DNA from 4 places in the Paenibacillus sp. JNUCC 35 genome. Region 1 is predicted to be linked to each of the others. Evidence: riboswitches for the same ligand, from Rfam matches in the RefSeq annotation. Region 1 holds a riboswitch; each other region holds the start of a gene.
What was found. Region 1 has a riboswitch for cobalamin ahead of AC2TF6_RS01800 (energy-coupling factor ABC transporter permease). Riboswitches for the same ligand answer to the same signal wherever they lie in the genome.

Region 1 (5,802 bases):
CTCTTCGCGGCCGCCGCTTGAAGCCGGGCCGCGAGCAGCTCCCCGAAGGCGTCGGCGCTCCTCGGAGGGTCGATGCCTTCCCGCAGCGCACGGGGAAGGGAGCGCCACAGCCGGAGGAGCATGGGCAGCTCCAGACCGATGCGTTCGATGGTGTCCGTCTCCGCGAAAACCCGCTCGGGCGTCCCCTGCAGCAGACAGGCGCCCTGGGCCATGACCAGGACTTCGTCCGCCCACGTGTAGGCCAGGTCCATGTCGTGGGTCGCCATGACCACGGTGACGCCGCTCTGCCGGATGTCCGCCAGCTCATCCAGCAGAAGCCGCTCCGACGCACGGTCGAGATACGCCGTCGGCTCGTCGAGCAGCAGCAGGCTCGGCTCCAGCACGAGAACGCCGGCCAGGGTGACGCGCTTCTTCTGCCCGAGGCTCAGGTGATGGATAGGGGTATGGGCGAGCTGCTCCAGGCCCATTCTCTCCAGTACCGCTTCGGTCCGGGCGCGGATTTCGGGCTCGGAAACGCCGGCGTTCCGCAAGCCGTAGGAGACGTCCTCATACGGCGTACCGAGAATGAGCTGCTGCTCGGGGTCCTGGAACACGAGTCCTACCTGCCTGCGCAGTTCCTGCAGATCCTGGCGCTTGTAGGACACAGGGGCGCCCTTCCAGTACACGGTCCCCGATTGCGGCCGGTGAATGCCGACGGCATGCAGGAAAAACGTCGATTTTCCGGAGCCGTTTTGTCCGCAAAGCGCAATGTTCCGGCCGGACGGAAGCGTGAGACTGAGTCCGGCCAGGGCCTTTTTTCCGGTACCGGGATAGCTGTAGACGACGTCCGCCAGTTCCATGATCGGATTCATGCGAATCCCCTCCATTTCAGCCAAATCTGTGCTGCCGTCAGCATAAAGATCCCGGTCACGCCTTCGGCTTTGTAGCGAGGCGGGACGGGGGCCGCTTCATAGGGGGCAAGTTCGATCCGTTCCGTGAAGCCGCGGGAGGTTAGCCCGTAGGCCAGACCGCGGTAACGCTGCATCGTCCGGCCGAACAGATGAACGATCAGCAGAGCGGTATCGCGCAGCCCGCCTGCGAATCCGTTCTGTCCGCCCCGGCAGCGCTGGGCGGTCCGCATGGCGTGAGCCGTATCGGCGAGCAAAAAAATAAAGCGGTACATAATCAGGGTCAGCTCAATCACGATCTGAGGAATGCGGATTTTTTTCATCACCTGAAGAATTTCCAGCAAGGGCGTCGTGAACAACACAAATTGTAGACAAGCGAGGCAGGCGGAGACCCGCATAAACAGCTCTGCTGTACGGGATAAAGATTCTCCCGTGACATAAACGGTCCATGGACCGGCCGTTCCGATGATCCATCCCGAAGAAAGGGGAACCCCGGTCCCTGTATTTCTTCCGAATTCCAGCAGGAGAGCAGGCAGGCTGGCCGCGAAGAACAGCAGCGAGCCGCCGTATACGAGCCAGTAAAGTTTGCCCGGGACACGTGCGTAAAGCAGGGTCCAAAGCGTCATCCATCCGAAAACGGCCGCTTGAACGGGCGGAGCGCCGGCATAGGACAGGATAAAGAGACAGCCGGCAAATCCGCATTTCCAGACGGGGGAGATTCCCCGGAAAGCATTGGCATAGGAAATCGTGTCGATCCGCTTGAGCATCATGCTTTGGGCTTCGGTTTGGAGGCTTTCCCCTTATACAGGCCGATCACATACCCGATAAAACCGGCACCGAGCGCGGCTTGCAGCGCGAAAAGCATGCTTTCGGTTTCAGCCGGAGGCTCCATCAGCGACGCGAACCAAGGCTCGTAAGTCGGAGCGATTTCCTGAATCGCTTCCTCCGCGGCTCCGTCCGCTCCTCCGAACTCTCCTTTAACGAAAATGAGCGGCAGCACGGCAAGCAGGACGACCGCGACCAGAATCCAGACATTCTTCTTCCACGTTTTCACGAACGGTCAGCTCCCTTCAAATTGCGCTGCAGAGCGGAAATTTCATGCGGCGTATAGGCTTGCAGCCAGCCTAGAACCAGAACGGTTAGCAGCCCTTCGCTGATCGCGAGCGGAATTTGGGTGACGGCGAAAATACCCGCAAATTTGGCAAAAGACGCGAGCATGCCCCCGTCGGCTGCGGGAAATGCCACCGCCAGCTGTACGGAGGTGACCAGATAGGTGGTCAGATCGGCGAGCGCGGCGCCCGTAAAGACGGAGAGCTTCTGCCTGCCCGTCGATTTGATCATGAGTTTGTACACGGCATAGCCGACAAACGGTCCCGCAACGGCCATCGAGAATGCGTTGGCGCCTAGTGTCGTAAGCCCGCCGTGGGCGAGGAGAAGAGCCTGAAAGAGAAGGACAACGGAGCCGAGGACGCTCATGGGAAGCGGTCCGAACAGGATGGCTCCGAGTCCGGTACCCGTCGGGTGGGAGCTGCTTCCCGTAACCGAAGGAATTTTCAGGGCGGACAGGACGAACGTAAAGGCTCCGGCCAGACCCAGCATAAGCTTGAGCTCCGGCGTTTCTTTTGTAATTCGGATCAGAGCGCGGACGCCCAGGATGAAGAATGGCAGGAAGACCACCCACCAGAATAAGGCCCAGAAGGGCGGCAAAAAGCCCTCCATGATATGCATGGCGTAAGCCGACTCCGGCTCGTTTACCAGAAAGAAGCAGACGATTCCGGCTATAAGCAGAAAAGACGCCAGGGTTTTACGGATATTCATCGGAAATCCTCCTTCATAAATGTGGGTCCGCCGTAAGCGGCGGCCAGTGCGGCAGAACGGGGCCATGCCCCTGCTGTGCTTTCGGACGCGGATTCGTTAAACCGGCCGCCCGGCTGCCAGTTCCGCAAGCTCTTTCCGATGATTCCGATGCCGCAATTCCCGGCTCCGAACCTCTTCTCCGCACACAAAAAAAGACATCCTTCCCTTCGCACGGGAACACGATGTCTTATGCACGCAACAAAAAAAGTTTGCGATCTCAAACACCTCCCTATTCCTCGTAGGTCGTATCAGTGCTGTCAAAACAGGCAGGTCTCCTGGCTCGGGGCGTCCATACCGGCTCCTTCCCGGAACGTCTTAGTTCCAGTGGCTTCGTGCCGGATGTGAATGAGAGTGTTTCCCCTTACAGTGGCGGGACCGCGACGGCATTTCACCGTTCTTCCCTTTTAAATTTTAGAGTGGCTCTAAAATACCTGTTTCCACAAATATGCAGTTTTCCGTGATAATACTACAGGATGTCCCAAACCTTGTCAATTGCGGAAAAGGCATGAATTTCAAGGCTGAAATACTGCCGGAATCGGTTTCGGAATCTCTTTTTCCCTTGCCTTTGACATCGCTTTCTTTTGTTTGCGGAAAAGAAAAACGAGAGGGGTATCGGCCCTCTCGCTGAAATTTTATTTTATAGACTAAACCCGAACCCAAACTCTGAACTTATAGGACGAAAATGCCGACCACGCCGGTTACGATTCCTGTCAGGGCAACCATACCGGCTGTGAACCAGAGCACTCGCGCTGGAAAAGCCTTGCGCACCATAATGAGGGACGGCAGGCTGACCGCAGGTAGTGTCATGATTAGCGTGGCGGCCGGTCCCGTGCCCAGGCCCAGGGCCATCATCGTTTTGGCGATCGGAATTTCCGCGGCGGTCGGGATGACGAACAGGGTTCCGGCCAAAGCGAGCCCGATCAAGGCGACGAGGCTGTTGCCGATCGCGGGATCGAGGGCCGGGAACAGCCAAGCGCGTGCGGCGCCGAGAATGAATACGGCGATGAAATAGACGGGAACCACGGTCCAGAACATCGTCCAGAGCGCTTTCAGCCAGCGGACGACGACCGGCCCGGACTGCGGCTGCATAATCGGCGTCTGCGGAAGCTCGCCGGTCACTGCATCGTCCTTCTTGACGAGGCGCTCCGCCCAGTACGAGACGCCGAACACGAGCACGATCCCCGCGGCGATTCTCAGAATGGCGAATTTCCAGCCAAGCACGAAGCCCATGAAAATGATCGTCGCCGGGTTCAGTACCGGGTTGCCGATCCAGAAGGCGAGAGCGGAGCCGATGGAGCCCGACTGCTTGCGCATGCCGACCGCTACCGGAGCGGCGCAGCAGGAGCACATCATGCCGGGCATGGCGCTAAGTCCGCCGGCTACCGTGCTGCCGAAAGTTCGCTTGCCGAACACCCGCTTCAGCCAGTCTTGCGGGATCAGCACCTGAAGCAGAGAGCCGAGGACGATGCCGAGAATCGCGGCTTTCCAGACGGCTTTGAAATAGACGACGGAGTAGTCCCAAGCCGCGGCCAGCGAAGGCTCGGCGGAGCCTGCGAGAATCGACTTCCCGATGTCGTGCTTGGCCGCCGCGGTAAGCGCTTTGTGGAAGTAGGGCTCCCACTTTACGTAAAACAACCCGCCTATGAGAATGGCGATAAATATAAAAGGCTTCCAGTAAGCAGTGCGCGGTCTGCTTTTGGTGGAAGCCGGAGTTGGAGATGTATTCACGTGATGTCCCACCTTTCTAAATCCACTTGCAACTATACCATAGTCACCGGGGAAAAAGAACGGCCTACTTCTGTCAGAAATCCCTGTTCCAAGTAGAGAACTAAGGATTCAGTAAGTCGTAAATCCGAGCATGTCCTGCAGATGATAGACGATTCGCTTGAAGCCGACCAGCTTATCCTCATAGGCCGGATACTCCAGGGAATACTCCGCATCCCGGTTATTCCACAGGCGGTCCCAGTAGCGGTCGAGGTCCCGTGTAATTTTGCTGCCTGCCGGTGCCGTTATCTCCACGTTCGTTTCCAGATTAAGATCGTCAAGATTACGGGGCGTGAAATTGGCGGAGCCGCCGTTAATGACGGCGTTGCCGTCCGGATGACGGATGTAGATCAGCTTCGTATGAAACTGCTCCTGGGCGGTGTTGTACCATTTAACGGCGATTTTACCGCCCGTTTTCTTCCTCAGCTCCGCGGCGACCGGACGATTCGGAATCCCGGTCTTGCTGTGCCCGAACGCATTCTGGTTCGGATCGAGCAGCAGCTGGATGGATACGCCCCGCGCGGAAGCATCCAGCAGAGCGGCGATGACCTTGCGGTCGGCGAGATAGAACATACCCATGCGGATCTCGCTGCCCTTGGGCGCTGCCGAGATACTGTCAAGCAGGCGGGAATAGATTTTCCCTTCCGTAAGCAGACGTACGGTCACGGCGTCCTTGGAGGATGCCGCAGGTTCTGGCGTTCCGTTTCCGGACGCCGCTTCCGGACGTGCGGGTTCCCCCTGCTTATCGGCCGCCTTCGGCTGAAGGTGCGCGGGTCCGCCTGACATAACGGAAGCGGCCTGCTCCGTTCCGACGACTTCGGAGATGAAGTCCTTGCTGCCGGTTATCTGAAACCCGATATTCGAGTTGTTGAAGCTGGCGTCATGCGGGTTGGCGGACAGCACCAGCGCCGTATTTTCGGTGGCGACGACTTTGCGGTGATTCGCTTTGACATTGAAAAGCTTCAAATAAGAGCGCAGCGTCACTTTGGGGGCGGAATCCGCCAGAGGGTTGGGCAGCCAGCCCTTGCCCGACTGTCCGAACCACTGGAACCCCATCCGCCAGACGGCGGAGTACAGCGGGACGGAGTCTCTCAGCGGGTTCGTGTCCGTGAGTACGACCCCGATACCGGCCGCTTTGAGCCGCTCAAGCTCCGGAGACGGGTGCGAGCCGTAGGTCGTGTTCACCTCATCGGAAACGACCGTGATCGGCATGTCAGGATGTCTCCGCCTGGCGTCCAGGAGGCTTTCCGTCAGCTGTCCGCTCAGAGGCGGGAAGGCCTGGTCGTTGTCGTAG
Region 2 (5,802 bases), 500 kb from region 1:
CCGCTGTAGAACAGGTAGCTTTCGAGATAAACGGAAGCCGTCATCGCCAGGTATAGGTCTTTCTCGGACTGGATGCTGTTGTAGTAGCGGTTGATGAGATCCGCTTTCTGCTGCAGGCGTCCGTTCTCTTCGACCCAGCGGAAAATGCCGTCGATCTCCTCGTTGCTCGCCAGCGTCGTGAAAATGCTGCTGTAGGACTTCGCGTGGATCTGCTCCATCATGCCCATGAACGACAGCACCGCTTTGCGCTGGAGGCCGTCCATGTGCTCGACGAGTCTCGGCATGCCGACTCCGCCTTGAAGGGTGTCCAGCAGCGTCAGCCCGCCCAGAACCTTCTTGTAGACGTCCTGCTCGTCCGGACTCATCTCGATCCAGACCATTTTATCGTCGGAAAGGGGAATTTCTTCTTCGGTCCAGAACTGCATCACGTTCTGCTGCCAAAACGACCAGGTGTAATCGTCGTCGGGTTTATTCCAATTGACGGCTTTCATCGCTTTCTCTCCTTTGGATGGGGCGCGCTGCAAATGCGGCATCAGTCGCTGCCGTGCATAACCATAGGCAGCTTTATACGGGGCTGACAAGTTCCGGCCCTGCATAAAGCTGCTTATAGGGATAGCGCCATACGGATGATTTGCGGCCTGCGCGGAGCGTTTTTACGCTCCTGTCGCGCAGCCGGCTTTCTTTTAAAGAATCTATTCTTAACCCGGCCCTCTCTTAAACGGAGCAGCTCAGGCATTCTTCCATGGTCAACCGCTTTGTGCGGGTATAGTAGAGCGATTTCAGGCCTTTTTTGGCGGCGTACAGGTAGTTGCGGGCCAGCTCGCGGGTCGAGATGTCGCTGTTTACGTGCAGTACGGTTGAAATCCCCTGATCCACATGCTCCTGGATTTCCGCGATAAGATCAATGATCTTGAACGGGTCCATCCGGTAAGCCGACTTGTAGAAGAACATGTTCTCCTTGGACAGGTAAGGCATCGGATAGTAGGTCGTCGAGTTCGCATACGTGCGCGTTTCGATCTGATCGACGATCGGCATAACGCTCGAAGTGGCGTTTTGAACGTACGAGATGCTCTGCGTCGGCGCGATGGCCAGGCGGTAAGCATGGTACAGGCCGTGTTTCATGACTTGTTCTTTCAGGGCTTTCCAGTCTTCCGGCGAAGGAAGATTCATGCCCTCGAAGAGAGCTTTGACTTTATCGGATTCCGGACGGTAATCCTTCTCTTCGTACTTGGCGAAATAGGTGCCTTTCGCGTATTCGGAGCGTTCGAAATCGGCGAAAGTGACACCGCGGTCGCGTGCGATTTCCATGCTCTTCTCCAGCGAGTAGAAGTTGATGGCCATGAAGAAGGCACGCGCAAACTCTTTCGCTTCCGGGCTTTCGTAAGCGATCCGGTTTTTCGACAGATAGCCGTGCAAGTTCATCGCGCCGAGTCCGACGGAATGAAGCTCCTTGTTCGCTTTCACAACGCCCGGCGCGTTCGCGACCGTCGTGTTGTCGCTGACGGAAGTCAGCGCTTCGATGCCGCTGTGGACGGAATCGCGGATGCTTTTCGTTTCCATCACGTTCACGATGTTAAGCGACGCGAGGTTGCAGGAAATGTCCCGGCGGATAATATCGCCCTGGCCGTAATCGCCGATTTCCGTCGTCTCCTGGAGCTGGAAAATTTCCGTGCACAGGTTGGACATTTTCACTTTGCCGATGTCTTTCAGGGCATGTTCGCGGTTCGCGTTGGAACGGTTCATGATGTAAGGATAGCCGGATTCCAGCTGGATAACCGCAATTTTGGTCAGCATGTCGCGGGCGCTCATGACGACTTTTTTCTTCACGTTCGGGTTGGCGAGCAGCTCTTCGTACATGTCGTCGATATTCATATCGTCGAGGTGACGGCCGTACTCCTTGTAGACGGAGAACGGGGCGAACACGTGCAGCGGCTTGTTCTGCTCGGCCAGCTCGTAAAACTTCTGCGGCACGATCAGGCCGATGGAGAGCGTCTGGATGCGGGATTTCTCGTCCGCGTTAATCTTTTTGCAGTCGAGGAATTCGATGATGTCCCAGCCGAATACGGAGTAGTAGACCGCTCCGGAGCCCCGGCGCTGACCCATCTGGTCCGCATAGGAGAAGGCATCCTCCAGGAGCTTCATGACAGGCATGATGCCCTTGGCGGCGCCTTCGACGCCTTTGATCGGCTCGCCGCGTCCGCGCAGCTTGGACATGTTCACGGCTACGCCGCCGCCGATTTTGGACAGCTGCATGCAGGTGCCGATGACGTACTGAATGGAGTTCAGGGAGTCGTCCATCTCCAGCAGGAAGCAGGAGACCATTTCGCCCCGGCGGCTGCGTCCGGCGTTCAGGAACGTCGGCGTTGCCGGCTGGACGCGCTGCTCGATGATCGCCTTGGCGATCCGCTGGGCTTTGCCGATGTCGCCTTCACCCAGGTGAAGGGCGACGATGGCGGCACGGTCCTCGTACGATTCGAGGACTTGCTTTTTATCGTTGGTACGCAGGGCGTAATCTTTATAAAATTTCGAAGCGGCCATGTAGGACTGGAACTTAAAGCCGCTTTCGCGGATGGTTTCGTGGATGGCTTCGATCTGCTCCAGCGTGTAGTGTTCGTACACGTTCTCGTAGAAATCTTCGCCGATCAGATAATCGTAGCGTTCTTTGATGCTGCCGAAAGGAACGGTCTGCCCCTGCACTTCCTCAAGGAAGGCGTCCAGCGCTTCGCGGTCTTTCTCCAGACGGTAAAACCCGTCTTCCCCCGGTATCATAAGTTCGTTGTTCAGTTCAATATGCTTCAAGATGGCGCACCCCTTTATGGAATCGTTCCACGTCGCTAGACGTGCCGGAAAGTTCGAATTTGGCAAGCACCGGAACACCGTATGCCGATGAAATGCGGTCGGCGCTCAGGGCAAAGGATTGTCCCCAGTTCTGGTTGCCGCTTGCGGCTACACCGCGCAGAAGGGAAGAGTGATGTTTCAGAAAGTCCAGCACTTTGCCGGGAATTTGACCGAATCCGGTCGTATAGGTAACAAGGACGAACGGCTCCTGGATCGTCAAATCCTCTTCGATCCGTACGGCCTTCACATTCAGCTTGTTAATGAATCGTTGAACATTTCCCGTACGGGAATCGTAAACTACCAGCATGGAAGCATCTTCCTTTCCACTCTTTCAAAAATACGGGGCGCGCCGACCACGGGAAGTAGTCGGCGCGCCCGGATGAAAGCCGCTCCTTGTGTGACAAAGAGCGGCTCTAAATTCACAGTCAGCTTCCAGCCCTTTCGCGCGCCGCTGACGGCTCTGCAAAAAGGCTGGCTGAAGCCGCGCGTACAAGCCGGCTGCCCGGCTCCCCGCCCGAAGGCGGAAGAGGGGGACAGCCAGGCTAGGCGGCTGTATGTGAAAAACGTCCGGACACCTCCCTATCTCCCGTAGGTTCAGCGGTGTCTTTCAGACAGGCAGGTCTCCTGGCTCCAGGTTCATTGCGCCCCTCCGCGGCCTTCCCGACGGCATTCGTCAGTGGCGGTATGGGTGGGGCGCTCCCCGTTGACAGTGGCGGGACCGCGCCGGATTCTCACCGGACTTCCCTTTTGATTCCCGCCTAGTAGGCGGGAAACCTGTCCAATCCATATATAGTCTATATATAGTGAATATGTAGGTGATAGATATGAATTTACCTCAATATATTGTGGTTTGTCAACTGTGCGTAAGGACCCAACAAGGGGAGGAAAACCGAGATATAAGGCGAAAAAGGTGTGATAACCTGCCCATAAACGGGCGAGATTTTATTTCGGATTCTTTTTATTTCGACAAATTTTGCGGGCGGCGGAGGAACGTGCATCCAAGCTGATTTTCGATGTGCTGCGCGGGAGTTTGTTCATGCACGCACGAAAAAGGATCAAGCTCCTGACGAACGGAGCTTGATCCTTTTTTACAGGTTTAGATTCTTTTTGTCGTTTTTTTTATAGAGGATCATTAGTCCTGCAAGTATCCACTCGATCACATGCAAAGCGACAGACAGGGTAAGGGCGGATAAAAAATCCTTGATGTACACACCGGGAATCAGATGAGCAAAAACATAAATCAGAAGACAGTCCGCAATTATCGTAATGATTTGTCTGCTGTAAATAGAGGGAGGCCGTTTGAGTCCGTAGCGGATCAGTGCATGGATTAGAGGATGAATAAAAGTCTCGAAGAACAGGAAGCTCAGCAGGATGACCAGGGAGAAAGTGAAGAGATCCGCTTTGCCGGTAAAACTGATTAGGGTGCTGGTATGCTCAATGCCCCGGAAGAAGAGCATATATAAGAAAGCAAAACCGGTGACTGGCGCAAGGATAAGCAAAGAAAAGAGCGGGATCGCCCAAATTTTCGTCTTCCATGATGGTCTTGGCTCCTTATCCCGGAGTGACAAATAATTAAGCGCGCTGTTTCAAAAGCATCGTGTTTGGTTTTGGCAGACATGGTCTCACCCCAGTGGTTAATAAGATGGGGTTCTTTTCCATGGACCACTATACCAAACCGAAATTTTTAAGAAAATTAACGAAAGTTAACGGAGAGAGAAGGATTTCAAAATTCCCGGAGCCGGCAAAGCAAAAAGATCCCTTCCCGGAGGAAAGGATCTTTTAAGGTGATTAATTGTTGGCGATAGTTTCCGGCGTTGTCAGCTTGTCGTAGAACTCGACGTACTTGTCCTTGTCTGCGGTGTTGCGGACAGCCATGGCTACGCGCGGGTGTTCGTTGAGCGTTCCGGCGACCATGTATGGAATGATGTAGCCCCACTCCACTTTCTCGCGCATGGCGACCATGTGGCGTTCGATCAGGTCCAGGACGGGACGCACGTCGTAACGCGGGTTTTTCAGGTAGCTGACGAGCAGCTCGGTGGTGCAGTTGCCTGCCGCGCGGCCCATGCCGAAGACGGAGGTGTCGAGGAACTCGACGCCTTTCTCGGCACCGATTACGGTGTTGGAGAACGCGAGCTGCATATTGTTATGCATATGAAGGCCCAGTTTCTTCTCCGGAAGAAGACGCTGGAATTTATTGACCATATAGTCGATATCCTTATGATTCATGCTGCCGTACGAATCGACGACGTATACCACGTCGACCGGACTTTTGTTGATGAGCTCGAACGCTTCGTTGAGTTCGTTTTCCATCACGTGGGAGAGCGCCATGATGTTCAGCGTGGTTTCGTAACCCATGTCGTGGAACTTTTGTACCAGCTGCAGACCCTTGTCCACATCTTTGATATAAGAAGCTACGCGAATCAGATCCAGCTGGCTCTGCTCGCGGGGGAGAATGTCGTTCTCGTCGACGCGGCCGATATCCACGAGCGCGGAAAGCTTCGTATCGTTTTTGGTAGGGATAACCTCACGCAGGAAATCCTCATTCAGAAAACGCCAAGGGCCCGCATTGTCGCTTTTCAGGAGCTTGGCCGAGTTTTTGTAACCGATCTCCATATATTCAACGCCGGCTGCGTTTAAGCCGCGATACATATCCTGAACAAATTCCACGCTAAAATCCCAATTGTTGACGAGTCCTCCGTCGCGTATCGTACAATCGAGAATTTTATGCTGATCGTGTTTCATTTCGGTACCCTCCAAAAGCCGCATACCGGCTCAACTTTTTGCTATATTATCACGCATCTGATAAGGGTTGTCAATCAATCGGCGCAATTGTCGGACAAACGAAAGAACTGACAGACGGTCAAATAAAAAAGCGGACCCCCTAAGGGAATCCGCCTTTTTACAGGTTCCGGCGCCGCATGCCTTCTTTTGTAAGTCCGGGTTTACCGGACGAGGACAAGCTTA
Region 3 (5,802 bases), 2.9 Mb from region 1:
GGAGCGGCCTCCGCGAAAACTTCCTTGGACGGATATGTTTTGGCGAGAACGGGAACCCGTTTGTAAGCTTCCTGCAGCTCCGGGAGGATCTGATCGTCCAGGTATGCGGTGCCGGCCATGTTTTTCTCCAGACCGAGCGCAAGCATTACTTCCGTGGCATGCTGATTTAAAGTCACGGCCCGTTTGGGCGCTTCCGAAAAATGAAGCTTCTGCCCCATATTATCAAGTTCTACGGCTGCCGCCGGTGTTCCCGTTGACTCCGCAGCCCCTCTCGGTACAAGTTCTTTGGTTGAATCGGAAGCGGAGCAGGCGCTTATAGCGGCCATGCACACAAGAGTGAGGCATAAGAATAAAGAAAGTTTAAGAGATCGCATAAGATTCAAAAGGATTCCTCCGTCTGTTTTAGTCTGGCGTTATAAAAAGATTCCGGCAAGTACGTAATGACCGGCTTGCCTGTCAGGGCGTGCCGGTTCACCTCGGCGTGAACGCCGAATATGTCCCGGAGAACAGCAGGGACGAGAAGCTCCGCTGGCGTTCCTTCCGCCGCAATCCTTCCCTCGCTGATGATGTAGAGACGGTCGCAATAGTAAGCCGCCATATTCAGATCGTGAAGGGCGGCCAGCGTCGTGATCCCCAGCGAGCGGACAAGTTCCATGATCTGGAGCTGGTAGCGAATATCCAGGTGGTTCGTCGGCTCGTCCAGAATCAGAAACTTCGCCTGCTGAGCCAGCGCCCGGGCGATAAGCACCCGCTGCTTCTCGCCGCCGGACAAGGTCGCGAAGCTGCGTTCTCCGAAATGTCCGAGCCCGACCGTGTCCAAGGCCCGGAGGCATATTTCCCGGTCCGCTTCCGTATCGCTTTCGTACCATTTCTTGTGGGGATATCTTCCCATCAGAACCATGTCCGCCACGCTGAAATCGAACTCGACGGAAGATTCCTGGCTGACGACGGCCATCAGTTCGGCCGCTTTTTTGTAGGGCAGATTCAGCAGCTCCCGCTCATCCAGAAACACTTGTCCCGCGTCCGGCTTAAGCTCGCGGTAGACCGTTTTGAGCAGGGTCGATTTCCCGCTCCCGTTCGGGCCGATCAGGCCAATAAACTCGCCTTCGCGGACGGCCAGGTTTACGGAGTCGAGGATTTTCCTGGCGCCTATGCTCAAAGTGAGATGCTTCGCTTCCATGTTCATTTAGAAGCACCTCCGAACGCGTATGAACTTCTGCGGAGCAGCCAGATGAAGAACGGGCCTCCGCATATCGCGGTGACGATGCCGATCGGCAGTTCTTCCGGCGCAAGCACGAGCCTGGCCAGAACGTCGGCCCATATGACGTAGACCGCCCCGAAAAGGACGCTGACCGGAAGCACCTTGCGGTGGTCGGAGCCGAGCACCAGCCGGACGATATGGGGAATCATCAGGCCGACAAAACCGATTGAGCCGCTGACGGACACGATCGTTCCCGTGATCAGCGCGGTTACGATCACCAGACAGGTCCGGAACGCCGGCACATTGACCCCCATCGTTCCCGCTGCGCCTTCCCCCACGAGAAGAGCGTTCAACGACCGATGCTGAAAGAGCAGGAAAACGATACCGGACACCACGATCAGAGCCGGTGCGGTGAGGTATTCCCACTTCGCGCCGGCCAGGCTGCCCATCAGCCAGTAAACGACGGAGCGGATGCCTTGTGCGTTCGGCGCCATCGTGACGATGAAGCTCGTAAACGCCGACATCATGCTCGCAACGGCTGTTCCCGCAAGCAGCAGCCGGGTGGTCGAAATGCGGCCTCCTACCTTGGCGAAGGTAAAGACAAGCGCCATCGCGACGAGGGAGCCGATAAAGGCTGAAACCGGCAGCGCGTATGCGCCAAGAAACGAGAAGCCGCCGAACAGCAGAACAAGGGTAGCCGCAACCGACGAGCCGGACGATACCCCGAGTATATAAGGATCGCCGAGCGAATTGCGGATTAACGCCTGGATCGTCACTCCGACCGCGGACAGGCCCGCTCCTACGACAAGACCGAGCAGGACGCGGGGAAAACGGATATTCCAGATAATATGCTCCTGCGCTTTCGTCCAATCCCGCTCGACCAGGCTGCCGATTCCCGGCATGTGAGATAGAGCGATCTTCCAGACCGTGACGGGCTCGATCCGCACGGAACCGAGCATGACGGCTATCGTCACGGAGATCACAAGGAGAAGCGACAAGCCGCCCAGCAGGAGCGGAAAAGCGGTTAGGGTGCGCGCCGTCCCGTATTTTTTTGCGGATGCGGAGCGGGCGCCCCCGGCCTCCCCGGTCTCCCCTACCGTTTCTTTGTTGCAAACCGATTGCAAGTCCTCACCTCGACCGTTGATATTTTTAGGGCTGTCCATGCAAAAAAGCGCCTCCCCCTTCGTTTGCAGACAAAGGGAAAGACGCTCGTAATTTCAGTACAGAACGCATCTAACACCTCCCTATCTCCCGTAGGTTGCTCGTGTTACGGATACAGGCAGGTCTCCTGGCTATCAGCGTCATCATCGGCAGCAGTCTTCCCGGCATGGATACCAGTGACTGTGGTTGCTGCGACTCTTCTGTTACAGTGGCGGGACCGCGCCGGTATTGCACCGGACTTCCCTATTAAGCTGTACCGCGTTAAGATTCCAGCGGCAAGCACCTGTACCGAGTTATTCAATTCATCGTCCGGCCTGTATTTTACACGAAATACGGAATGTGAACCGGAAGCATCTTGTCTATCATAGCGGATACGTCAAGAATCGGCAACATTTGACATCCCGCTTAATCCGGCAGCAGGCCCTGGATCTGCTCTCTGACCGTAGGATTATCCAGATCATGACCGAGAACGGACACCATGCCCCGGTCATCCCGTGACCGGATTAACCGCCCGATGCCCTGCCTCAGGCGGAGCAGCATGTAGGGCATGTCGACGTCTTCGTACGGCTGAGCCGAATCTTTCCGCTTGGCCGCAAAGACGGGATCGTCCGGAGGAAACGGAAGCTCCCAGACGATTACATGGGACAAGGACGGTCCCGGAATATCCAGTCCTTCCCACAGCGTTACCGCACAGAGGACACTTTCCTCGTCGTTCTGAAACGACGAGATGAGGTGGCTGATTTCCGCCGAGCCCTCAAACAAAAACCGGTAATCGGCGGACTCGGGATACCGTGTCATGTTCCGTTTGAAAGCGCCCAGCGCCTCGCGGGACGGGAACAGGATAAGCGCCCGCCCGTCGGATTCCTTGAGCAGTTCCAGAACCCGTCCGGTCTTGTCCTCTTCCGGCTTGTCGGGATACAGGTTCGCCTTCATTTGGGCGCTGTAATCGTAAGGGGAGGGAACGGAAAACGAAAGGAAGCTTTCGATGCCTAGACTGCCCGCCATATAGTCAAAAGAGCCGTTGACGGACAAGGTCGCGGAAGAAAACACGACCGGCATTTTTTTCGAAAAGACGCGGTCACTTAAAATCTCCTTGACCATTTTCGGCATGATAACCAGGGTGATTCCGTCGGAATCCTCCGTAACCCATGAAATGAGCTGACCGGGCTTATCGAACAAGCTCAAAGCAAGCTGAATCATTTCCAGGTGCTCCTCGACGATTTTGAGCTGGTAATCGTCCAGCGTGGACAGTCCGCTCTCGAATACGAGCTCTTCCTCGATCACGTCGATCAGCTGCCGGAACCGGCTTACTTGCCGTTTCAATTCTTCGCTCCAGGCGAATTCCTTGCGGTCCGAGGCCGGGACGGAATAACTGCTCTCGTCCAGCACGCGGAACAGCGTTTCACTCTGGACGATGGCCTCCTCGATGGCCAGGGCCAGCGTTTCTCTGACCTCGCCTTCCAGAAGCCGGATGACGATGCTTTCGAATACCGAATGTTTCAATTTGTAGGTGAGCGCGTTTTGCGCGGCCGTTTCAAGCAGATGCCCTTCGTCGAATACGACGGAGCTGTGGTCCGGCAGAAGAGGAAGCTGGCCTTCCCGTTTGCGGGCCTCGTAGGTCCAGACATGTTCCATGTAGAAATCATGGGAGCAAATAATCAGGTCGGCGGACTTGCGGTAATGCTCGCGCGACAACGTCTGGCCGCAGCGGTGCCGCTGGCTGCAGACGAGGCAGTCCTGGAACACGTCCCAGCCGATACGTTCCCACTGCTCGTCCGTAAGCTCAGGGTACTCCTTACGGTTGCCGTACGGATAAAAGGACTGGAGCGTGTCCGGGTAGTGGACGAACGAAGGAAGGCCGTGATAAATCTCGCTGAAGACTTCCTCATCGTCGGAGCCGCCGCCCCGGGTATCGTCCAGTTTATTCAGGCAGATATACTGGTGCTGCGACTTGCCCATCCGGGCGTCAATCGTCAGATCGAGATGCCGGGCGAGCTTGGCGATGTCCCCTTCGGGTTTGACCAGCTGCTCGATCAGCGACTCGTCCGCACAAGCGATAATCGCGGGCTTTCTCGTATAACGCGCATACATAAGAGCGTAAAGCAGATACACCAGCGTTTTCCCGGTTCCCACTCCCGCTTCCGCAAAGATGGTCTGTTTCTCCTGGTAAGCCCTCTCCAGCTGAAACGCCATATAAATTTGTTCGTCTCTCACTTCAAAACCGGCTTCCGGCAGAAGCTCGTAAAACACGTCGGCAATCCAGTCGCTTGCCTGCTGAATAAAAGGTTTTGTCGGATCAAATGCAAATGGATAATTTCTCAATCTGGCCGTGCCTCCACATCATCGTTACGTACATCTGTCCATTATACCGCAAAAGATCCCCCTGCGAATCCTCCTTTTTTTAGATGGTTTAGCAAGTGAATTAATTTTTTATATAAGTGGATGGAGTTAGATCTGTTTTATAAGTAATTATTCCTTGAGCTACATACCGGTTCTTTAAAATATGTCTTATTGTTTCATAATGCAGTTTAATTTTATATTTATCCAATTCCTTGTTAATATCCTTTAATGTGAAGTGAGTACCTGCCGGTAACATTCTTATGTAATTGTCAATAAACTTATGTGAATCTAAAGAGTGCTCTTTCTCTTCGTATATGACTGCCTGAACGGACTTTTCTGCGGCAGTTTTCAATTTTTCATCAATAATATTCATTATATCTTCTTTACTCAAGCCTTCTGTAAGCGCCCTATCTATCTGATCCTTTGTTTCATTATTAATTTCTTCAAGCTCGTCTCTTAAGATTTCTTTCTTGTCCATTTTATCAAGCTTTATGTCCATTTGGCTGGTTCTTTCACGCAGTTCCCCTAAAGCCGCATTTATTTGATCCTTAACGGCATCCGTTTTAGTCGCCTCTCTGACGGATATAAAAATAGCCACCGCTCCCAACGCAAATGAAACAAAGGTGGATACATAGGAAATAAAACCCATAAACATTTCCTTATAAACAAAACCAAATCCTAAAGCATAAACCAAAAAAGCCATGGACCAAAACCAATCTTGTGTTCTCCACCATTTCAACAATTTCCACCCCCCTTCCATATATTGCATGACACATTCCGTTTGTGCAACAAAAAAAACCTCCCGTCGCCGGGAGGCTTTTCCTTCTACACTTGCATGATTTTAATCAGATTCGTCGTTCCCGTCTTGCCGATCGGCACCCCTGCCGTGATCACGGTGTAATCGCCGGTTTGCAGCAGCCCCTGTGCGGTGCCGCTGGATACCGCGGCCTGAAACATGTCGTCGGTCGTCTGTACAAACTCGCCTTTCACGGGCAGCACGCCCCACAGCAGGCAGAGCTTATTCAAAACCTCGTCGCTAGGCGCAATGGCGATGATCGGCGCTTTCGGTCTGTGCTTGGACACCATCCGGGGGGTGTACC
Region 4 (5,802 bases), 2.2 Mb from region 1:
ATTTGCCGCCGCCCTGCACGTGCGCGCAGTCTTGTCCGTTCTCGGCGTACAGCGAGTCCAGCCTGTGTTTCAGAGGATTTTTGTTAATAAACGCGTACACGAACAAACCGATAAACGCGCTGACTCCAAGGGCCAGTCCCATCCGGGCATACACCATTTCGGGATTCATCCGGAACGCCGTGTATGTTGCCGCATAGACGACCGGGTTGACGATGGGACCCGCCAGAATGACGACTACGCCTATGTACAGCGGCATTCCCTTGTTGATCAGCCGCCGGACGACCGGGATCATGCCGCATTCGCAAATCGGAAAGAGGATGCCCAGCAGACAGGCGAACACGAATCCGAGCAAAGGATTCCGGGGGATCGCTTTGCGGATCCAGGTCTCCGGGATGTAGACCTGCATGAACGAGGAAAGCAGCACACCGAGCATAATAAAAGGAACCGCTTCGAGCACGATGCCGATAAACATCGTCTTGAACAGGCGGATGACCGAAGGGTCCGGCAGCACCGCATTCCCTGTCCGCACGGCTTGCCAGGCCAGTATAGCCAGGAAACTTCCCGCTGCGATATAAATCAGGTGTCTTTTTCTCATCCCTCTGCTTGCTCCGCTGAAATGCACGTTCTCTCCTCCTGTGTAAGACAGTATTTTTATTTTAATCGTAATCATTACGTTTTTCAACAAAAAAGACTTCTCCCTTACCCTGATCCTCTTCTTCATCTCTATGCGAGTCTGCCCGAATCTATGACAAGCTCCTTCCCTTGTCCGGTCCGTGAAGCCAAAAAAAATCCCGGCACGCGAAACCGCGTTACCGGGATAATGCTTCAGCGGCTCGGATTTAAACCTGCACGATCCGTATCACTTCCGCGGGAGGTCCGCAGGTTCCAGCCGTTTTTCCGGCTTCCAGTAAAGGAGAGCCGCTTTGAAATTGTGCGGGTAAATCAGCTTGCCGTCTTCTTCACGCACATAAGAGTACAAGAGATCAACGGCCTTCCTGCGGTCATACTCCTTGTCCAAAACCGCGCTCAGGTTGTCCTTCAGCAGCTCTTCCTCCGTATCGTAGGCATATGTTTTGTGCAGGTTGACCATTTTACAGTTCGCATCGATTCCCAGTTCATATAGCAGATTCTGCAAATGGATGTAATCTCTGCGTTGAAATTTGATCCGGCAGCCCAGCTGCTCCTGGATGTCCTTGTAGTGCGGTCTCTCGGGACCGCTTACCATCCCCGCGATTCCGAGACGCTTCGCCGTGTTGTTGATGTGCAGCAGCGCCCGGTCGATTTCCTGCATCCGGTAGTAACAATTGACGCCGAATACCACGTCGGCTCGCTCCACCTCGGGAAGCTCTTCCCACTTGGCATGCACGAAGTTTAAATGATTCCAGCCCTTCCGCTCCGCTGCGGCTCTCAGGAAAGCAAGCACGCTTTCGGAGCTGTCGACACAGGTGAGGGAACCCGCTTTCTCGGCCGCTTCGAACGTATAGTTTCCCCAGCCGGGACCGATTTCCAGCACATCCTCGCCGGGATCAATCAAAGCGATCAGCTCCTTGCGTAGGTTGGCGACCCAGGAATCCACCCCGGCTTGTTCTTTCTTTTTCATAAAAGCGTTCCAGAACCCTTCTTCCTTGACGTCATCGGTCATCCGTACGGGAAGATTTCCGTCCCAGTCCTTCATCCCCTCCTGCCAGAGGGTTTTGTAATTCGTATTTAGTTTGACTCCGTAATACATCGTTTGCCTCCCCATGCGGTTTGAAGATCTTTGTTCATACTTCTTTTGATCAAAATGCGGCGGACTTCATTTTACGTGTAAAGCCGGAGGAGTCAATCGATCCGAAACAAATAAAAACATCCCGCCGGAGGCAGGATGTTTGGGTTCATCGCATGAATACGCTCGGGTCGGGACCCGGACGATTAGGGAGAACATTCGCATCAACGCCATCCTATCCGCGTAGGAATGAAGTTACCGGTAAACAGGCAGGTCTCCTGACTCGGGAACCCTATGCGCGCCTTCCCGGATTAACCAGTGACGTGATGCGCTTCGGCCGGGGCCTCTCCCCCTTTTCCCCTTACAGTGGCGGGACCGTATCGGAATTGCACCGAACTTCCCTTTTAATCCGTTCCCTCTCCCCGGAGAAAGAACCGGAACCTGTTTAATAAAGAATGTTTGATAGTCCATTATCTTAAGAAAAGCATGCATGCCAAACAACTTCACGGTTAATAGTAGTCCAAATCAGGCGTTTTGGCAAATGACCGAAGCGTACGGGCAAGCAGATGTACCGGTAAGGCGGGCCCACCAAACTTCGGACTATTAAGTGGAGCCGCGACGGTTTATGACTCCGCTATTCCCCTTCCATAATCAGGTTGATTTGATTAATAAAATCTTTTGCCAGCCCAAGCTGTTTATATGCAAATTCCAAATCTCCGCTGCCTGAAAGTGCGAAATCCAAGTTACCTAAAGTGGACATAAGGATGCGTGCGGTAACAGCAAATCCAAAAGCTTGCTTATCGGCCTGAATATTCATCTGACTCCAGATATACTGAAAGGTTGGCTCCTGAATTCCGTTGAATAATGCAAGATTGCCTACATATGAAGCCAAATCCCAGTATGCGGGCATCCAGGATAAATCCTCAAAGTCCGACCAGACCCAGCCTTCGGGACTCGGTATTAAGTTTCTTGAATGGGCATCTCCATGAGACGGTAGTAGCAAACTTGTTTCGAGACGCATCTGTCTATCCATCGCGAAGAACAGACTTAGCAAGTTTTGTATACGCTGATCCGGATGCTTCATTAATCTAAAAGCCGATTGACATGTCCGCTCCCAAACACCAAGCATAGGAATCTCATCGGTAAAATCTTTCAATGCCAGTGAAAGTCTATTCACCAGTTCAACTGCTTCGCTTGGCGAAGGGCGCCGCAGTTCTGTAGGGGGAACATACTTCCAAAACGTCATCCATGTGCCGCCAATATCGTATGGTCCTGCGTCCGTACGGTCAGTTGGCAATCGTACCGGCACTCCCTTTGATTGGAGATGACGTGCGGCTCTTAATTCACGAACCAGTACCTTGTAGGCGTAATCTGCATGATTTTTTGAAAGCACAGTGGCTATTCGGGCCACAATCGGATACGGGGCCAAATGAACGATCAGGTTCCCGCCATTACCAAGCTCGAGAGGAGTAATGTCCTTTAATCCGGCTTTTTCTGCTATTAAAACGGCTTTTGAAATAAGGCTGCTGTTATTCGGCACTCCGAGGACTCCTTAGTTAAGGTTAAAAACATCTTAGCATCGTTGTCGTGTCCCTGATAGGTATTAAATATTTAACAATTAACTATTCCCCATTAACTCTTCTGTTAACTTGAACTTCCGTCTGGAGATGCTGACAACTTACTAATTTCGGCCCCTTCACATAGGCTGTTAGAAACCCCACGAACGGAGTCTGAGAAGATGAGCCTGCCAAAAGTCCCCAAACATCTCGCCTGGCACGAAACCTTAGAGCTTCACGAGCTTGTGAGCCTTCAAACCGGACAATTGATCGCGTTTAAACAAAAATTGCCGACGCTTACGGACGAAGGGCTTCAAACGCTCTTTAGAGAGGCGATACAAACCTTGGAGCAGAATCTGAACGAGCTGCTGGCGTATTATCCCAAAGCGCATGCTTCCTCCAGGAATAAAAATCCGGAGCTGCCCGTCCTGGAAGCGGGACAGCTTCTCGGTTTTGCCAAAACGGCCGTACGCGGCTACGCCTGCGCCCTCACGGAAACCGCGACTCCCCGTCTCCGGGCAACCTTTGTGAAACATCTGTTGAGAGCGGTCGAATTTCACGCCAAAGTGTTCAACCGGATGTATGCGGACGGTGCGTACCCCGCTTATGACCTGAAGGAACTGCTGGAAAACGACGCGGCCAACGCTCAAGCCGCCCTCTCCCTCGAATAACGGCAAAAAACCGCCAAGGAACGATACGCCTGCTCCTTGGCGGTCTTTCGGCATGCGGCAACGGCTTCCGCCCCGCACATTCTTTTATTGAAACCGGTAGGTCCATAACCGCTCGTGGCCGAACCGTTCCTGCACCTCTTTGTCGTTCGCGGATTTGCCGCTCAGCTTTCCGTTGAGCTGGAACTGGGAGCTGTGTGCAAGGATCGAGCCCAGCTTCTGCCCCAGATACGGCCTGACATCGCTCACGATATCCGCTTTGCCGAGCACATCTTCGCATCCTTTGGAAAAAGCGATGCAGTGAACGACCGGTCTCTCTTCCACGGGGATTCGCTGGACCGTATCAATCACGGCCGCGCCCGTTGCGTCATGATCCGGATGCACGCTGTAGCCCGGGTAGAACGTAATGACAAGCGAAGGATTCAGCTCGTCGATGAGTCCGCGGATTTTGCCGACGAGCAGTTCGCGGTCTTCGAATTCAATCGTTTTATCGTGAAAGCCCAGCATGCGCAGATCCTGAATTCCGATTGACCGGCACGATTCCTCAAGCTCGGCTTTACGGATTTCAGGCAGCGTCACGCGGTTGGCCGCAAGGGGATTGCCCATGTTGCGTCCCATCTCTCCCAGAGTCAAGCATGCGTAAGTCACCGGGGTTCCCTGCCGTATATGGCCGGCAAGCGTACCGGATACGCCGAACGCTTCGTCATCGGGATGCGGCAGGACGACCAGTATGTGTCGTTCCATCTCCATCTACCTTCTCTCTTTGTAAGTTAAAAAGGGGCGCGGCTCAACTGCAGCGAAACGACGAGCTTGCCGTCCTTATCATGTCCCGACAAAATCAGTCTCTGCGTCTCCGTTTCATCCCAATGGGTAAGCCCCTCGGAATAAACCCAGCCTTCTTCCATTTTGAGCCCTACCCGGTAGGGGCCGTTTCCGGCAATGGACCCCTGCAGATAACGGATCTTCGAATTGCGGATAAACGTCGAGGCCGTATGTTTAGACTGGTCAAGATGAGAAGCATAAGCCCCGTTCGTCATTTCCAGATGAATATACAGGTCTTGGCCCTTAAGCAGATCAAGAACTTGCTGGACGGCCGCCTGATTAATAAACTGCATGAAGATTCCTCCAGTAATATACTGACGTATTCACCTAAACTATTGTATGCGGCTAATCTAATGTAGGTTTAAATGTAGCTTATTATAAAACATTCGCATCGACTTCACAAATCGCATACGGTGCGGATAGGCCCGGTATTCAGGCCTGTACAAACAAAAAACCCGCTTCACGGCGGGTTTTCACGGCTTCTATCGTTCTTTTATCCGAGTGGCCCACTCGGCAATCAGACGTTTGAGCTTATCGGCAAGGATCGGCTTGCTGATATGCCGCGCAGCTTTGCCGAAACAGGGGGCCGTTAAAGCTTCGGTGCCTCTGGCCGGACTCTCCAGGTTACGGTTACCGACTTCCGGAGAGCCGCGCCCAGAGCAAGGAGCCACACGAGCATTCCGGCGGCTGCCGTGAGCGTCCAGGGCGACAGCTCGACGACGGACATGCCCGAAGCCGTCTGGAATCCGATCCCCGCGATCGCCAGCATCCAGCCGATTGCGCCCGCGTGGACGAGCATGGCTTTGCGGGACTGCGCGTCATCCGATTTTTCCAGCAGCCAGCCAAGCAGCGGAAGCGTCTGAACCGCATGAAACCCCAGCCCGTGCAGAACAATCAGATTGCCCGAAGAGCCGGTGAAGCGGCTCTGGAGCACGATCATGCCGATACCCGCCGCGACGGCCGCCATCGTGGAGAGAAACCCGTAACGGATGCCGAGAATAACAAGCGGCCGCTCCGCAAGTACCGATTTTCTGAAAAAAGCCGCGGCAAG

Region 2: linked by a shared signal. The riboswitch ahead of nrdI (class Ib ribonucleoside-diphosphate reductase assembly flavoprotein NrdI) and the one ahead of AC2TF6_RS01800 (energy-coupling factor ABC transporter permease) in region 1 are both predicted to bind cobalamin.
Region 3: linked by a shared signal. The riboswitch ahead of AC2TF6_RS16425 (FecCD family ABC transporter permease) and the one ahead of AC2TF6_RS01800 (energy-coupling factor ABC transporter permease) in region 1 are both predicted to bind cobalamin.
Region 4: linked by a shared signal. The riboswitch ahead of AC2TF6_RS11790 (class I SAM-dependent methyltransferase) and the one ahead of AC2TF6_RS01800 (energy-coupling factor ABC transporter permease) in region 1 are both predicted to bind cobalamin.

The regions. Positions count from the first base shown of each region.
Region 1 covers NZ_CM177771.1:377,800-383,601, forward strand. Annotated here, with positions in the region: gene AC2TF6_RS01785 (energy-coupling factor ABC transporter ATP-binding protein) at 1-851, opposite strand, end outside; gene cbiQ (cobalt ECF transporter T component CbiQ) at 848-1,657, opposite strand; gene AC2TF6_RS01795 (energy-coupling factor ABC transporter substrate-binding protein) at 1,654-1,941, opposite strand; gene AC2TF6_RS01800 (energy-coupling factor ABC transporter permease) at 1,938-2,705, opposite strand; cobalamin riboswitch at 2,993-3,194, opposite strand; gene AC2TF6_RS01805 (permease) at 3,414-4,472, opposite strand; gene AC2TF6_RS01810 (phospholipase D family protein) at 4,581-5,802, opposite strand, start outside.
Region 2 covers NZ_CM177771.1:875,317-881,118, forward strand. Annotated here, with positions in the region: gene nrdF (class 1b ribonucleoside-diphosphate reductase subunit beta) at 1-491, opposite strand, end outside; gene nrdE (class 1b ribonucleoside-diphosphate reductase subunit alpha) at 715-2,799, opposite strand; gene nrdI (class Ib ribonucleoside-diphosphate reductase assembly flavoprotein NrdI) at 2,786-3,145, opposite strand; cobalamin riboswitch at 3,436-3,631, opposite strand; gene AC2TF6_RS04020 (hypothetical protein) at 3,927-4,337, opposite strand; gene AC2TF6_RS04025 (aldolase catalytic domain-containing protein) at 4,627-5,580, opposite strand; gene AC2TF6_RS04030 (hypothetical protein) at 5,781-5,802, opposite strand, start outside.
Region 3 covers NZ_CM177771.1:3,686,598-3,692,399, forward strand. Annotated here, with positions in the region: gene AC2TF6_RS16415 (ABC transporter substrate-binding protein) at 1-374, opposite strand, end outside; gene AC2TF6_RS16420 (ABC transporter ATP-binding protein) at 380-1,186, opposite strand; gene AC2TF6_RS16425 (FecCD family ABC transporter permease) at 1,183-2,364, opposite strand; cobalamin riboswitch at 2,463-2,664, opposite strand; gene AC2TF6_RS16430 (ATP-dependent DNA helicase) at 2,768-4,684, opposite strand; gene AC2TF6_RS16435 (hypothetical protein) at 4,785-5,444, opposite strand; gene pyk (pyruvate kinase) at 5,528-5,802, opposite strand, start outside.
Region 4 covers NZ_CM177771.1:2,535,881-2,541,682, reverse strand. Annotated here, with positions in the region: gene AC2TF6_RS11795 (permease) at 1-685, opposite strand, end outside; gene AC2TF6_RS11790 (class I SAM-dependent methyltransferase) at 860-1,729, opposite strand; cobalamin riboswitch at 1,957-2,165, opposite strand; gene AC2TF6_RS11785 (aminoglycoside phosphotransferase family protein) at 2,340-3,245, opposite strand; gene AC2TF6_RS11780 (spore coat protein) at 3,444-3,932, shown strand; gene bshB2 (bacillithiol biosynthesis deacetylase BshB2) at 4,017-4,673, opposite strand; gene AC2TF6_RS11770 (YojF family protein) at 4,700-5,044, opposite strand; gene AC2TF6_RS11765 (hypothetical protein) at 5,341-5,802, opposite strand, start outside.